3 regions of the Microcoleus sp. ARI1-B5 genome follow, and region 3 is predicted to be linked to each of the others. Evidence: riboswitches for the same ligand, from Rfam matches in the RefSeq annotation. Region 3 holds a riboswitch; each other region holds the start of a gene.

Region 1 (5,578 bases), on a different contig from region 3:
ATTGTATCGGGAATTGGGTTGCTAATGGCAATCGTCCCTGTTAAGATTTCTCCATATTCTGTGGCGGTGAATTCAATGCGATGGCGGTAAATTCTAACTTTCGGCAAGCTGCTGACATCCAAAGATTGTAGCGCAGTTAAAGCATCCGCAGCCGACTGATATCTATCTTGAATTCTCGACGCTACCATCCTTTCCAGCCAATTCATCCAACCCTGCTGCAACGGCGGTACTAAATGCCGGAAATGAATGCCATAATTGGCATCAACTAAATTACCGACATCCCCAGATTTCGTACCAGTTAACAAGCAAATCAGCGTTATCCCCAAGCCGTAAAGGTCGGATGCTTTGGTTAATTTTCGGTTGAACATTTGTTCGGGTGGCATGAATCCCATCGTGCCTTTGACGACGCTGCTAGCCGCGATATTTCCACCTCCTAGCCGAGCAAAACCGAAGTCTACTAAATAAACATTTAACTCTTCGTCGATTAACAAGTTTTCCGGTTTGATGTCGCGGTGAATTACGGGCGGTTTTTGGGATTGCAGGTAAGCTAGAATTTCTAAAGTGGCGATCGCAATTTGTTTGATATCCGGCGGCGATAAAGTGCGATCGATCGCACTTTCGGCATTTTTGTATTCCTGCACCATGCAGAAACCGCTGTCAGTCCCGAAAGCATCGAGATAGCGGGGAATTCCAGGGAAATCCAAACTTTCGAGCACTTTGATTTCCTGTTCGTAAGCTTCGTATTCTGTCCAGCTAGCACCTAATTGGGCGAATTGAAATTGCTTGATGACAACGGAGTTTGTTGTGTTAATTTTTGTGGCGAGATAGGTGACGCGGCCGCCCAGACTGTTGTATCCGAGTTCGCGGGTTACTTGATAGCCGTGTGCGGAAAAGTCGCGAAAAGCGTTCATAAGGTTCGTAGTGAGGACTTTAGTCCGCAGAAATATCAGAGGACTAAAGTCCTTACTACGAACCGGGTTAATTTATGTAGCTAGATATTAAAACTTGCTTTTACCAAGATAACTTTTTTGGGAAAAGGCGGCAAGTGTGATAGGATTTGAATTCGCGATCGGTTCTAGCGGGGAGCAGCCGCCAGAGGAAACGGGGAAAGTTCGGTGCAAGTCCGGCGCTGTCCCGCAACTGTAATAAGGTTTGTAGTAAGGACTTCAGTCCTTCGCCTTTGAAGTCAGAATGCCCGCCGATATCTAACTCACTTTTGAACGCATCTGCGAGGTACGGATGATGAATGGAACTAACACGGTTGTACGCACAAAACACTGTCTTTTGGTTTGCACTGCTTGCGCTAGTGTTTGGAAAGACGGCAAGCGCGAAGGTAAAAGCGGCGGTCAACAATTCATGGAAGATTTATCGAAACTCGCTCAAGATTGGGAGTTTTGCGAGCAGTTTGATATTCGAGAAGTTGAGTGCATGAGTGCTTGCAGTCATTCTTGTGCGGTGTCTTTTGCTGCTGCTGGAAAGTATACTTATCTGTTTGGTGATTTGCCCGCAAATGAACCGGAAAGTGTCGAGGCTGTACTGGAATGCGCGGGTCAATACTATGCTAAACCAGACGGTTTGTTGCCTTGGGCTGAACGTCCTCAAGCTCTGAAAAAAGGTGTTTTGGCGAAAATCCCGCCGCTGCCAAATTAAGCTCTTTCCTTCCAGGCTTTGCCCATCGGCGATAACTAAGGCTACCACTCCGCCAGGGACTTAAGTCCCTGGCTAATAGCGAAAGTCCTCTAAAGAGGACTGAGAATAAAAATTTTAAACTCATTAGTCCTCTTGAGAGGACTTTCGCTCCATCGGCAGGGGTTTAAACCCCTGCCGGACTGTCGGTTTAACGAGTTTCCTGTCAGCAATTGACTGACCCAAAATTGAAAGATATTCAATCACACAACAACTAAATTACTAATGCACAAAATCCCTGTTACAGTTATCACTGGTTTTCTCGGTAGCGGCAAAACTACCTTAATTCGCCATTTGTTGCAAAACAATCAAGGCCGCCGCATTGCTGTTTTGGTTAACGAATTTGGCGAAATCGGAATTGATGGAGAACTGCTGCGCGATTGCCAAGTTTGCGACGAAGAAGAAAATGTCAGCAGCAATATTGTAGAACTAACAAATGGTTGTCTTTGCTGCACTGTTCAAGAGGAATTCTTGCCGACTATGCAGGAATTGTTGAAGCGCCGCGACCAAATTGATTGTATCTTAATTGAGACTTCTGGCCTCGCACTTCCTAAGCCTTTGATTCAAGCTTTTCGCTGGCCGGAAATTCGCACGGGCGCTACTGTTGACGGTGTGGTTGCTGTTGTCGATTGCGAGGCTGTTGCTAGCGGTTCTTTTGTCGGCGATATCGATGCTTTGATGGCGCAGCGACAGGCTGATTCTAGTTTGGATCACGAAACTCCGATCGAGGAATTGTTTGAAGACCAGTTGGCCTGTGCCGATATGGTACTGTTGACGAAGGTCGATCGCGTGAATTCAGAAACTCACCAGAAAGTTCAAACCTGGTTGCAGCAAGAGTTGCGCCCGAGCGTGAAAATTGTTCCCTGCAAGGCTGGCGAAATTAACCCGGATGTGCTGTTGGGATTTAATGCGGCGGTTGAGGATGATTTGGAGTCCCGCCCGAGTCACCACGACACGGAAGAGGAACACGAACACGATGATGATATTAACTCGACTTTCTTTATTGCCGATCGCGAATTTGAACCGGATGCTTTGGTGAAAAAGCTGCAAGCCTTGATGCAGCAACAGGAAATCTACCGGATTAAGGGGTTTGTGGCGGTTCCCAAAAAACCGATGCGGATGGTGTTGCAAGGTGTCGGTTCGCGTATAGAATATTTTTACGATCGCCCTTGGCAACCTTCGGAACTCCGCCAAACCAAACTGGTGATTATTGGTAGAGAGTTGGAGCGCGATCGAATTGCAGCTATGATTGGCAGTTAATTCTCTTGAGTCATCGGTCATACCTACAAAGGTTTGTAGTGAGGACTTTAGTCCTTTTCTGGATGCGGACTAAAGTCCTCACTACGAACTTACAAGTGCAGTTAACCGTTTAGCCTCAGAATCATGTAAAATAGCGACAATAGTTATCATTATATAATAATCGAGGTCAAGTATGGTGACTGCTGGGGCGATCGAATCAGTTCCCGTAACCGTTCTTACAGGCTACTTGGGTGCAGGCAAAACCACCCTGCTCAACCGCATTTTAACACACGAACACGGCAAAAAAGTTGCAGTCATCGTCAACGAATTCGGCGAAGTAGGCATCGACAACCAACTGATAATTGATGCCGACGAAGAAATTTTTGAGATGAACAACGGCTGCATTTGCTGTACAGTCCGAGGCGACTTAATTCGGATTATCGGCAACTTAATGAAGCGGCGCGACAAATTCGACCACATGGTTATCGAAACCACAGGCTTAGCCGACCCCGCACCCGTAATTCAAACATTTTTTGTAGACGAAGATATGCGGGACAAATTGCTGCTAGACGCAGTTGTCACCGTAGTCGATGCCAAACACATCTGGCAGCATTGGGATGCAGATGAAGCTCAAGAACAAATTGCCTTCGCTGATGTTATTTTGCTCAACAAAACAGATTTAGTGACCGAGGCAGAATTGGCAGAATTAGAAAAGCGAATTCGCGCCATGAATGCAATGGCAAAAATCCACCGCACTCACAACGCTGAATTAGCAATGGATGCTTTGTTGGGCGTCAAAGCATTTGATTTGAACCGCGCTTTAGAAATCGAACCAGACTTTTTGGGCGAACACGAACACGAACACGACGCAACAGTAACTTCCGTAGCCATAGTAGAACCAGGTGCTATTGACGGCAACAAATTTAGCGATTGGATTGAGGAATTGTTGCGAACTCAAGGCCCGAATATCTTTCGGACGAAAGGCATTTTAAACATAGCTGGAAAAAACGAGCGATTTGTTTTTCAAGGAGTGCACATGATGTTCGACGGTCGGCCGGATAGACTTTGGAAAGCCACCGAAACTCCGAAAAACGAACTCGTATTCATCGGTCGCAACTTAAACGAAACTCAATTGCGAGAGGATTTCCGTCGGTGTCTAGTTTAAAAAGTAGCGAACAAGCCCTGGAATTTCACTCCGCAGCAATGCTGTCTGACTACGTAACTGCTGTTACTTGGTCGTCGGATGGCACAACTTTAGCAGTTTGTTCCGCTGCGGGGGAAGTGATGCTGGCGACAGTAGGCGAAATTAATCAATTGTCCTTACAACCGCTGCAAACTGCTACAGGGAAATCAGTCGATTGTTTGTCTTTTTCCGCCGACAGTCAATTCTTAGCTGCGGGCGGACAAGACGGGCGGGTGCGAATTTGGCGCGTCCATTCTGGGGAATTAATTGCTGATTTGGACAATCAGCGCGTCTGGGTTGATAAGTTAGCTTGGAGTCCCCACTGCAATCAGTTAGCTTTTAGCATGGGCCGCTGCGTTCAAGTCTGGAATGCTGATGATAATGTTGTGGAAGTAACGCTGAATTTCGACTCATCATCTATCCTAGATTTAGCATGGCATCCGATTGTTCAATATCTGGCAGTTAGCGGCTATCAAGGTGTTAAAGTTTGGAGTGGCGAAGATTGGGACGAAGACCCGGAAATTTTATCAGTACCGTCTGTAACGGGTGCAATTGCTTGGTCGCCACAAGGGGAATATTTAGCTTGCGGCAATATGGACAATACTCTAATTGTTAGTGAATGGGGCAGTTTTGAACCGTGGGTAATGCAGGGTTTTCCGGGGAAGGTTCGGGAGTTGGCTTGGTCGGATAGAACTAATTCTTTGGGTGTATCTTTGTTGGCTGCTTCGAGTTTTGGAGGCATTTCGGTGTGGGAAAAACACGCTGATGAAAGTGTCGGCTGGGATTCTTGGGGGTTAGAAGTGCATGAAAATGTCGTAAGCGCGATCGCCTTTCAACCTAGCACATTTTTATTAGCTTCTGCATCTGCCGACGGTCAAGTTTGTTTGTGGTACGAAGCAGCACAATTGCTGCAAATTCTCGAAGGCGCAGAGGGCGGTTTTTCCTGTCTCGCATGGCATCCCGACGGCCAGTTTCTCGCGGCCGGCGGGAATGGCGGCGAATTGCTTGTTTGGTCGTAATCCCTGCGGAGTAAGGGATTTAACAGATGTTAACTTGGCTGCTGGGTGTCGGCACTGGCTTGAGCCAAACATAAACAATTGAAAACTTACTCTTGACAAAATGCTAGATTACCATAACATTTTAGTGGAGGACTGAAGTCCTCACTACGAAACCATTTTAGTGTAGGACTGAAGTCCTCACTACGAACCCATTTTATCGCAGGTTTGCTGCACTATCCTCAAAGGCGATCGACAATTATGACCCAACAGCAATTTCTCGAACAACTCAACAGCATTCTCGACCAAAACCACCTGCTGAAACACCCGTTCTACCAAATGTGGAACGAAGGCAAACTCGACATCGCAATGCTGCAAGAGTACGCACAAGAATACTACCTGCAAGTCCACAATTTCCCCACCTACGTCAGCGCTACGCACGCCGCCTGCGACGACATCAAAATTCGTCAAATGC
Region 2 (5,578 bases), on a different contig from region 3:
TTAGTTGGCGCGAAGTTCATCGGTTGGCGCTGCAAAGTTGGTACGATCGCACTTAATGCTAGTGGCGAGAAACCGGGTTTTTTGCGAAATTATTCGTCGGAGTCTGCAAATAAGGTAAAAAACCGGTTTCTGGGATGTGGCGAGAAACCGGGTTTTTTGCGAAATTATTCGTCGGAGTCTGCAAATAAGGTAAAAACCCGGTTTCTGGAGTCGGGGTGCGTAAGTCATCAGCTTATTAAAGCCGTCGGCGCGCGTCTAAAATTTGTTGTTGCAATTCCTCAAAAGCGGGCATTTTTGAGTTAGGATTTTGTTCAACGAGATCCTTTATTTGGTCGATTAACTCGATCGCCAGCGGTACGCCAAGCTGCAATTGTTCCAAGACATCCCGCTGAGCAAAAACGGCTTCCGGTGTTCCTTCTAAAATCAGTTTTCCGCAATCCATCACAAACACCCAATCCGCCCAGCGGTAGATGAAATCGAGGTCGTGACTTGCTAAAAGTATGGTGGTTCCGGCTGCGTGAATTTGTTGCAGCAAACCGATGAGTTGTCGGGTGTGGCGCGGATCGAGATAGGCGGTAGGTTCGTCTAGCAGCAGCAGTTTCGGCTTGAGAATCATGATATCGGCGATGGAAACGCGCTTTTTTTGTCCTAAACTGAGATTGTGAATTGGTTCGCGGGCGAGTTCGCTTAAATCGAATTGGTCGATCGCCTGTTGCACCTGTCGAGCAATTTCGGATTCTGCCAAACCTAAATTGTACAATCCGTAGGAGATATCTTCTTCTACCGTGGAAGCGACTAATTGATGTTCGGGATTTTGAAAGACGAGCCCGATTTGTTGGCGCAGTTTCATGAGAGATTTGCGATCGTAGCGAAACGGTTCGCCTTCCCAGCGAATAATTCCCTGTTGCGGTTGGTACAAGCCGTTTGCTAGCAGGAAAAACGTGGTTTTGCCGCAGCCGTTTTGACCGATGAGTCCGCAGCGCTTCCCGGCGGGGATTTTGAGGCTTAAATCGTGAATTGCCGATCGCGAACCGCAGGGATATGAGTAGAAAGTGCGATCGAATTCGAGGATTGATTGAGACATATATTTATCATAAATAACTAAAGTAAAATAGGTTTGTAGTGAGGACTTTAGTCCGCATTGAGGAAGGACTGAAGTCCTCACTACGAACCTGTTTTCTAGTGAGGATTTTAAGCCTCGGGAAGAAGGACTGAAGTCCTCACTACGAACCTGTAAGAAGGACTGAAGTCCTCACTACGAACCTGTGAATTTATTCGCACTTCCATCTTTTTCTATCAACTGCCAAAGTTGAATCTCATAACAAAGATGCTTTTCAAACAGTTGACTCGCCTCCAATCCTTCAACCACCAATTTCTTAAACCAGCGGCGAAATATCCAACGCAGAAATTTATGAATCGGCGGAACTGCGATCGAAATTAAATCCGCAACATAAATCATTGTGTTCAGTCCATACCTGCGGAAAGTATCGACATACAGGTCAATTGTCGGTAAAATATGAGCGGAAATATCCTCAGTTTTTACTAAAGTGAACCCCGCTTGCATCAATGCAGTTTCAAGCTCTTTCACAACATGACAGTTAGAAAACATTCCCTCTGTATAGTTAGGATCGGAGCGCATCATATCCGCAAGCAGTACGTAGCCTCCAGGATTGAGGACAGCCGCAGCACAAGAAGCAATATCGACAGCAGACATATATTGGCTGCTTTCGCTCAAGAGAACTAAATCGTAGGAATGGGTGGCTTTGAAGTCTTCAAATTTGGTGAGGTGGAAGATGGCGCGATCGCCCGTACACTTGAGAAAGCGCTGTTGTTGGAAGGGATCGGGTGCGAGGCCTTCCACTGCAAAAGCGCGATCGAGCAAATAAGCCGCATTTCCCCCAATCCCGCATCCTACGTCCAGCACAGTCTTGATTTCTTTGGGGATAAAATCTAACAGTTTATCCGTGTAAGCTTGCTGAGCGATACGCAGCCGCGCGATGGTGAGTTCCTCAGCGGGCACAGGCAGAGTTTTCCAATAGCCGTAGTGAAGATAGGGCGAATCTGTCAGCCCCAAATAGTAATTCAGCGCTGCATTTTGGTAGCGAGTTACTTTGGAAATAGAAATTGATTGTGACTTCGGCATTGGGAGAATTGGATAAAATTGAGGATTTCCGGCAGGGTTGAAATTCTTCCCAGCGCTTGCATATATGTTAATAACACGCGAGGGCATAAATTGCCAACTTTGGTCAGAAATTAATATAACTACGTTATTCATGCGCAAGTCATATTATGTCCGAAGAGAACCACCGCAATCAAACCCCATCGAGGTTATTTGACCGGACATAATAATATCATGGTTGAAATACAATACTTACTATGGTTAAAACCGTGCAGCCAAACACTGCTTCAAATGTATATCTGCGCGAAGGTTTATAAGGATAAGAATTCCAAACGCGCAATTCTCCATTGAAGCCGCGCGAGGCTAAACTCAGCGAAACTTGACGGTAGTTTTCTAAAGTTCGTTGCAACAATTGTCCGATTAAAATACCCAAACTTCGCATTCCTAATTTCCAAGTGCGGTAGCCGCCGCGCGAGTTTTGGGCTATCCAAAGTTCATCCGCGATCGCCAATAAGCTAAAAATAAACCGATACATTAGTAATAGCAGTTCTGTGACCAACTCCGGACACCTTAATTTTCGGAGAATCTGCAAGATTTCGGTAAATGGCACCGTCAACAGGATGAAGTACATACAGCTTGTCGATGCGAAGGCGCGCGCTAATAGCACGCTCACTTGATATATCCCCGTGCGACTCACATACAGATAAAAACTGCCGATACTAATTCCCCAACCTTGCCAAATATCCCATTGAATTGCCGAGATTCGATCGCCCGCAACCGCACCTATCGCCAACGCAGGCAAACTCGTCAGCAAAAACATCAACGGTAGCGACAGCAACCGCAGATAGAGTTTCGCCGGAATTCCCGCATAAACGACGATCCAGATTGTCAACCAAAGGGCGATCGACAACTGTACCGCTGCATTGGAAACTAGAGAGAGGATTAATAGGGCGATCGCAAAAGATAGCTTGTGAGTTGGCGGCAACCCCCGCAAGCGATTTGTATAAGCCAGACTATCAATCTGATGGTTCATTCCGACGATTTGTTATCAGATTGTTGCCGAGATTGCGATCGGCCTTTATACAACCCAATCACATAGCCAACTACGCCAGCGCCCACCGCTGCTTGAGACGCAAACAATAGACTGGAAATTTCGCTGCTAGCAGGCTCAAACAAGTGATTGAACCAAGGCTTATAACTCGGTTGAATTTGAGTAATTGCTTTCTTAGCTTGGTCATCAGCACCGCCATATTCACCCCGCACAAAAACCAGGGGAATAACAGCAAGAACAACCACAGAAACCCCCAACATCCAATTTTGCAGCGAACTAGCTTGTTGATTTTTAGTAGGTTTTTGATTCACAACTTTATGACTCCTGTCTCAAGAATTTCAAAGTTTCCAACTCCGGCTTCCCGTAAGAATGCAGCCAATTCCAGACCAATACAGTCAGCAATCCCTCACTGATAGCCAGAGGTACTTGAGTGATAGCAAAAATGCCAGCAAACTTGAGAAACGAAGCCATAAAGCCGCCGCTTGCTGCGGGAAAAGCTAACGCCAATTGCATCGAAGTCGTCACATAAGTCAGCAAATCTGCCAAAGCCGCCGCGCCAAAAATTGCCGCCCGCTGGCTACCAGTTCGCAACAGCAATCGATAGATAAAATACGCAGCAAAAGGGCCGACAATCGCCATCGAAAACATATTCGCCCCCAACGTTGTCAAGCCGCCGTGCGCTAACAGTAACGTTTGAAACAACAGCACTAAAGCGCCCAGTACAGCCATCACCGAAGGGCCGAACAAAATCGCACCCAAACCCGTACCCGTCGGGTGAGAACAACTCCCTGTTACCGAAGGAATTTTTAAAGCAGAAAGCACAAAAGTAAACGCACCCGCCAAAGCAAGCAATAATTTAAGTTCCGGGTGTTCTTTGGTAATTCGGGCGATCGATCGCAAACCCAATACAAAAAAAGGCAGCGCCACAATCCACCAAAACGCAGCCCATTGCACAGGCAAAAAACCTTCCGAAATGTGCATAGCTGCGGCGGGCGCTGCCGAACCCAGGACAAGATAACAACTCAAGCCAGCCATCAATCCCAGGCTGACTAATTTCCGATTTCCGGCCTTCATGCTGAACCTCGCAGATGAGACAATGTAAACTAACACATCGGCGGGCATCCTGACTCAGAAAGCGACAAAACTCTCATTACAGTTGCGGGACAGCGCCGGACTTGCACCGAACTTTCCCCCTTTCCTCTAATGGCTGCTCCCCATTAGAACCGAATCGTTAGCTTAGTATAGTCGATCGGGCAAGTCTCAGCCAATATTTTACAAAAATTATTTCAGATTAAGTAACTCAAGATTACCTATCATCTTGCTTTTCTTCCTTTTCTTACTTAGCGTCTTTGCAACCCATAAAAATCTTAATCAAATACAAAAAAATACCCAACAACTAAATGCTAGAATTTTAATGAGTTTCGAGAAAAGCCGCCATGTTAAATTACAACTTTCCGAAGCACTGGCCCTCAGCAGACGAACTACCAGACTCAGATGAAACACCAGTGGATAACGAACTGCAAGAATTAATACCAGGATTGCTAAAAGCAATATTGCTCATAATTTGGGCGGAACGCATGGACTGGTTTTTTGGCATAGATATGGCTATTTACCATCACCTCAACAAACCTGTCATTGTGCCAGATGCTTTCTTAAGTTTAGGTGTACAACGGTTTTACGATGAAGAATTGCGTCCCAGTTACGTGCTGTGGGAGGAAAAAGTGATGCCAACTTTTGTCCTCGAAGTTGTTTCCCCGACTTCTCGCAAGGAATACAGCGCCAAGTTGAAAGAATATCAAAGGTTAGGCGTACTTTATTACGTCATTTATTCTTCTCGCCGCCGCCGCAAACCCCGTTTGGAAGTGCATAAGTTAGTCAATGGCAAGTATGAGTTACAGCCAGGAAATCTAGTTTGGATGCCAGAAATTGGTTTGGGAATTGGCTGTGAAAGGGGAAATTATTCTGGGGTGACAAGGGAGTGGTTGTATTGGTACGATGCGGATGGAAAACGTTATCTGACTCCTGAAGAACAGTTGAAAGAATCAGCGCAACTTGTCCGACAGGAAGCCCAGCGCGCCCAACAGGAAGCCCAGCGCGCCCAACAGGAAGCCCAGCGCGCCGATCGACTAGCTGAACGATTGCGCGAGTTGGGGATAGATCCAGATAATCTTAGCTGATTGCCGAATATTTGGGATTTTGTAGGGGTAATTTCGCTGTGTTTGCCACTCTCTTTCTTTCCACAAGAGTGGTCTAATATCAAAGTTATAATCTTAGTGATTTTTGAGGAAAGCCGCCATGTCAAACTATAAATTGCCGACGCACTCACCCTCACCCGAAGAACGACAAAAATTCTATCAACCACCTGCGGATGACGAACTTAAAGAATTAATTCCAGGATTGCTAAAAGC
Region 3 (5,578 bases):
CGAGATTCAGTCGATTTTCGCATTGAAGATTTGAGATTGACTCCAGAGATGAATGTGGCGGATCTCTCTCATTTGTAAACTTTGTTTGAGCTCCGCGACTCATGTTTTGAAGCAAGTATCCGTCTTTGAGTAAGGTCAAGATACAGACTTCTGCTGGCTCGGTATCATGACGAGCGCCCAATAAGGAACCTCCGTCGGATCGACTTCTGCGATCGCCCGAATGCACTGATTCGGCATAGTTGCGCGTTCTATATATAGTGCGCGATCGAACTGTCCCAGCTCAATGAGCACATCCCGGACTTTCGCAAAGTGCCTCCCCAGCTTAATAATCACAGCAGCATCAACAACCGCCAGCCGATCGCGCAAAACCTCAGCATCCAACGTCGCAGGCATAATACTTAACACATCGTTACGGTAAGTCAGCGGCACTCCCAGCGCACTCGCACTCGCCATCGTCGAAGAAATTCCCGGCACAACTTCCGTAGTAAACTTTCCCGACAAACGGTTAAATAAATACATAAACGTGCCGTAGAGAAAAGGTTCGCCCTCGCACAAAACCGCCACATCCCTGCCCTCGCTGAGGTGGGCTGCTATTTTCTCCGCAGCAATATCGTAATAAGGTTGAGACGATCGCGTCGGACTAAAAGGCAGCGGCATCGGAATCTCAATTTGCTCCGGCCGCAGGTAATCGGCCACGATCGCCCGCGCCAGTACCTTACCATTTTCCATCGCCGGATACGCGATCGCAGGCACCGATTGCAAAATCCGATAAGCTTTCAATGTAATCAATTCCGGATCGCCAGGGCCGATGCCCAATCCGTACAATTTACCAGTAGTCTTAGTCATAGTTCGTCCTCTTTAGCTAACGCATTCACGGCCGCCGTTGCCATTGCACTGCCACCCCGCCGCCCCTGCAGCACGATAAATGGCACTCCCCGACTGTTGGCAGCGAGTTCGGCTTTGGATTCGGCCGCCCCCACAAATCCTACCGGGAAACCCAGAATTAACGCCGGTTTGGGGGCTCCGGCATCCAGCATTTCCAGCAGTCGGAACAAAGCAGTCGGGGCATTGCCGATCGCCACAACTGCACCATCTAACTTATCTAGCCACAAATCGAGTGCTGCTGCCGATCGAGTATTGCCGATTTGGCCGGCCAACTCCGGGACATCGGGATGCCAGAGGGTGCAAATCACTGGATTGTCTGCGGGGAGGCGTTTGCGGGTGATGCCTTCGGCTACCATCCGGGCATCGCACAGAATCGGCGCGCCTGCTGCGAGGGCTTTTCGCCCGTGGGTGGCGGCGCCGGGGGAAGCTGCTAAGTCTTTAACAATATCGATCATTCCGCAACTGTGAATTAGTCGCACTGCGACTGTTTCTAAGTCTGGTGGCAGGTTTGATAAGTCTGCTTCGGCGCGGATTGTGGCGAAGGATTTTGTGTATATTTCTGTTCCGTCTCGGATGTAGTCAATCATTAAGATAATTGGTAATTGGTAATTGGTCATTGGTAATTGGTCATTGGTCATTGGTCATTGGTCATTGGTCATTGGTCATTGGGAGACTGTACTTAACTTTATTTGAAATTGTTATTATGATAATTTTGATTGGTGAAATAGCTTTTTTTTATGAACCGCGAAGGCGCGAAGGGCGCGAAGGAAGAAAGAGAAGGGGAAATGATGACAATTTGTCTGTTTTAATGGGATTTTTTTGCTTTTAATTATGATGGTCTGGGCTAAGTAACTTCTGCAATTTGTCGATCGCCCACCGATCGCAAAATTCGCCTAATGACTCCCGAGGTTCTCGAAACTGCTGATACACCCGCAGGATTCGCTCGATCGCGCGGGGCATCTCGGCTACACTGACGGCTGGGAAGATTTGCCGTCCAAAGGGCAAGTCTTTTCTACCTGCATAAATGTTGTAAGCTGCGATCGTTTCGCATCCCTGCTGAATCTGAGTTCCTACTAGGGTGATATCAATTGGTTGGTGTTGGGCGCAGGACTTTTCACAACCGCTGAAATGGATGTTAATCGATCGGTCGAGCGTCAGTTTTTGCGCTAAATCCCTCACCATTTCTAGGGCGTGACTTTGAGTATCTGTCGCCGCCGACGCACAGCCGCTGTTGCCGGCACACGCAACTAAGCAGGAATCTATGCGAGTTGCGGATGAGTGCAATCCGAAATCGGCGATTTGCTGTTTGACCTCAGAAACCTGGGAGTTGGGGATGTCGGAAATCACCAGATTTTGCCACGGCGTAAGTCTCAGGGTGCCGCTGGCTAGATTTTGGGCTAAATTTGCCAAATTTCGCAGTTGCTTCGATTCTAGCCTGCCTAGGGGCAGCGCAATGCCGATGTATGAGAAATCGGACTGTCGCTGACGGTGGATGCCGAGATTGCCGTTGGGTTCGATCGCCCTTGGGTTGGCGGTGAAAAGCCTCTCAGGGGCAGGCCCCATGCCTACCCCACAAGAGTTTTGGGAGATGTCTCTTTCAGAAAGCTCGATCGACTCGCGCTGTAAAGCAAATGGCAAATTTTTCTCTACTTTTTCTAGATAACTTTCAGCACCCCAATCTGCTAACAGGTGGCGCAAGCGCGGTTTTTTGCCATCTATTCGCGGCCGATTTTTGGTGTATTCAAGATAGGTATTAGCGAGGGCGGCTAATACTGAAATACATTGCGCTTGTGGGATTAAAATCCCGGTTTCGCCGTTTAAATGCAGCCGAAAAACTATTTCGGAATCTGCATATCGCCTTTGGGCTGCTAATAAAATATCGTTGCGCAAAGCCTGGATCGAAACCGCTTCGCCGCCGTCAAAGCCAATGCTGAACTTAGCCGAAAGTTCCGACAACTCAGGATGTGTTTGCAGGTAATTATCCCAAGCTGCAACTATCGGGCGAGTATTGAGTAACTGTTGGCGATCGATTCCTGCTGTCGGACTTGCCATCATATTCCGAATTGGGTCAATTTCAACGCAGCGAGATGCTAATCCCAATTCTTGCAAATCCTGCCAAATTGACGGGGCAATTTCTGAGTGCAATTCTCGGATTTGTAAATTTGCCCGATTTGTGACTTGCAAACAGCCGGTACTGTAGCGATCGACTAAATTGGCGATCGACCAACACTGCTGTACATTTAAAATTCCCCCCGGAATCCGCATCCTGGACAAAACTCCGTCTCGGGCTCGGGAACCGTAAAATAAGCCCGGACAAGTCGGTAAATCAGTCAAAAGCAACAAATAATCTCCTTCCCCGTGCGACGCAGGGAACCTACAAGTAAACGTGTCAAACAAATCCCGAAATCGGCATTCTGACTCTCACAGTTGCGGCACAGCGCCGGAATTGCACCGGACTTTCCCGCTTTCAGGTTTAAGAAATGTATCACAAGTCGATCGCCCGCAGCGAAAACTCTCAACTTTCTTAACAAATGCCCGCTGATTTTGTATAGTTTCTAAACGAACTCGACCCAAATTCATAGGAATTGCCAGAAACCGGGTTTTTTACAAATATACACAGGTTGCAGACCCCAGATTCGCTAAAAAACCGGGTTATGAAGGTTAAAGTGCATCCTGGACTGAGTTAAAATGACTCGCTGGCCCAGATTCATAGCAATGCAACGATACTTGTTATTTTATTTGATGGTTAATTGGGCTTCCCTTGTGCGATCGCCCATTCCCCCAGTAATAGTAACAGTTCCAGGTCGCAGCGCTTGAAATGTGCCCGCCGATTGCGTTTGAGCGAGCAACGGCTCCGGATTGGGAGATTTGCTGGGTGCACCAGATATCGATTGCTGATAGTAGGGAGTCGAAAATTGGAAATAAGTCACTGGCGGAAGCAATCTCCCCTTTGAATCGGAGAGAATCATTTTAAAAGTAATGCGATCGCCCGCGCGGACGGTTGCAACTTCTGGTAGAATCCGAAGTGTCCAATCAGGCGGGTAAACAATACCGGACATAGAGAGTGTTTCTCCACCTTTTTTTGCGAACACGGCAAACTTTCCCGGCGCCATACCCGTCACAATTCCCTCTGATGAAACTTTGACGACTCCTGCATTGTCAGACGACCACACCCACTGTTTCTCGGACTGCGTAGAATCTCCTGCAATACACTCTGAAAAATCGGTCATCCCTATTTTTAGCTTAGTCGTTTGACCCACAATTAAAGGCTCTACTTCGGAAGAATTGTATTTAAGGCAAGGGGAACTGTCAAATGTACTTACAAAGCCGAGAATATTCCATACCGTAATACCTATGAAGCCGAATAACAGGACGATCGCAGTTACGCACCCGATCCCGATAAATTCCTTCTGTTTGTTATTCATATTTAATATTGGTTTTTTTTATCTCTAACTTTATGAACCAGTGCGCCTCGCGCTCTAGCTTTGTATGCCAGCGAGAAAAGTGGCACAGAGATAAATAAAATGCTATTATTTTTTCACAGCGGGAATACTGCGCTAAAGTATCTCGGAATAAATTTGTGATTTCACAGCAGATCAAATAGCATTCATTCACTCAGTTTCCTTAAAAATATCTGCGTTAATCGTCGGTTGCATCTGCCTTAAATCTGCGGTTGACATATCAAAACTTTATGCAAAAGGTATTGTAAAGTTGAATCGCTAAGTATAACATTACGGTCAGCCAAGGGTAATATAATAGATGCACAAAAACAGCGAATAATGTAGGTAAGTTATCCTAAAAAAATAACCGACATGATACTTAAAACTCAGAGATTGGTTTTAAAACAGATTTTGGAGATCGACCTCAACACGCTCCACAGAATTTTCACTGATTCCTATGTCAGGAGATATCTGTGTGACGGCGAAATCTGGTCGCTGCAACAAGTAGAAGAAATGCTTGCCGAGAATCAAAAGCTTTTTGCCGAAAAGAAATTCGGTCTTTGGTCGATCGAGACAAACACCGAGCAAGAAGTCATTGGATTTGTGGGTTTGTGGTATTTTTTTGAGGAAGAACAACCCCAGTTAGTTTACGCATTGCTGCCAACTGCAACGAAAAAAGGTTACGCTACTGAAGCTGCAACTAAAATCATAGAATATTGTTTTGATGAACTTGGCTTTGAGTATGTTGTCGCAAGTTGCGATCGCCCAAACATCGAGTCGCAGAAAGTAGCAGCCAGACTCGGGATGAGGCAAGTAGAAGAAAGGATTGTCAATGAAAATCCCATATTATTCTTTAGAATCGATAAGTAGTAATTAGCAGTCAGGGCGCAATGCAGAAATGGCTTTCGGTGGTGGGGATTGGCGAAGACGGACTTTTGGGATTGAGCCCGATCGCCCGATCGCTACTCGATCGATCTAAAATCATTGTCGGCGGCGCGCGCCACCTCGCCATGCTACCAACCGACGACACCCGCGAAAAATTGGTTTGGGCTTCACCGCTGCAAACAACAGTTGACAGCATCATCAGCCGCCGGGGAGAGTCTGTTTGCGTGCTCGCAAGCGGCGATCCGATGTGTCACGGGATTGGTGTCACGCTGTCGCGCCGGATTCCGATTTCGGAAATGACTGTGATTCCCGCAGCATCGGCTTTTAGTCTGGCTTGCGCGCGTTTGGGCTGGGCGCTGGCGGATGTT

The links. A riboswitch is a leader RNA that binds a small molecule or an ion and turns the genes downstream of it on or off. The one in region 3 is predicted to bind cobalamin.
Region 1: linked by a shared signal. The riboswitch ahead of QUB63_RS18815 (DUF1636 domain-containing protein) and the one ahead of cobG (precorrin-3B synthase) in region 3 are both predicted to bind cobalamin.
Region 2: linked by a shared signal. The riboswitch ahead of QUB63_RS16230 (energy-coupling factor ABC transporter permease) and the one ahead of cobG (precorrin-3B synthase) in region 3 are both predicted to bind cobalamin.

What each region holds. Positions count from the first base shown of each region.
Region 1 is NZ_JAUBVK010000012.1:113,800-119,377, reverse strand. It holds gene QUB63_RS18820 (bifunctional serine/threonine protein kinase/MFS transporter) at 1-911, opposite strand, end outside; cobalamin riboswitch at 1,054-1,217, shown strand; gene QUB63_RS18815 (DUF1636 domain-containing protein) at 1,240-1,650, shown strand; gene cobW (cobalamin biosynthesis protein CobW) at 1,912-2,946, shown strand; gene QUB63_RS18805 (CobW family GTP-binding protein) at 3,119-4,090, shown strand; gene QUB63_RS18800 (WD40 repeat domain-containing protein) at 4,078-5,127, shown strand; gene QUB63_RS18795 (CADD family putative folate metabolism protein) at 5,365-5,578, shown strand, end outside.
Region 2 is NZ_JAUBVK010000009.1:151,100-156,677, reverse strand. It holds gene larC (nickel pincer cofactor biosynthesis protein LarC) at 1-56, shown strand, start outside; gene QUB63_RS16250 (energy-coupling factor ABC transporter ATP-binding protein) at 236-1,084, opposite strand; gene QUB63_RS16245 (class I SAM-dependent methyltransferase) at 1,256-2,143, opposite strand; gene cbiQ (cobalt ECF transporter T component CbiQ) at 2,352-3,152, opposite strand; gene QUB63_RS16235 (energy-coupling factor ABC transporter substrate-binding protein) at 3,149-3,481, opposite strand; gene QUB63_RS16230 (energy-coupling factor ABC transporter permease) at 3,486-4,244, opposite strand; cobalamin riboswitch at 4,267-4,413, opposite strand; gene QUB63_RS16225 (Uma2 family endonuclease) at 4,607-5,347, shown strand; gene QUB63_RS16220 (Uma2 family endonuclease) at 5,466-5,578, shown strand, end outside.
Region 3 is NZ_JAUBVK010000001.1:132,347-137,924, forward strand. It holds gene cobI (precorrin-2 C(20)-methyltransferase) at 136-846, opposite strand; gene QUB63_RS00580 (precorrin-8X methylmutase) at 843-1,472, opposite strand; gene cobG (precorrin-3B synthase) at 1,711-3,219, opposite strand; adenosylcobalamin-variant (AdoCbl-variant) riboswitch at 3,285-3,364, opposite strand; gene QUB63_RS00590 (Ig-like domain-containing protein) at 3,621-4,310, opposite strand; gene QUB63_RS00595 (GNAT family N-acetyltransferase) at 4,698-5,195, shown strand; gene cbiE (precorrin-6y C5,15-methyltransferase (decarboxylating) subunit CbiE) at 5,216-5,578, shown strand, end outside.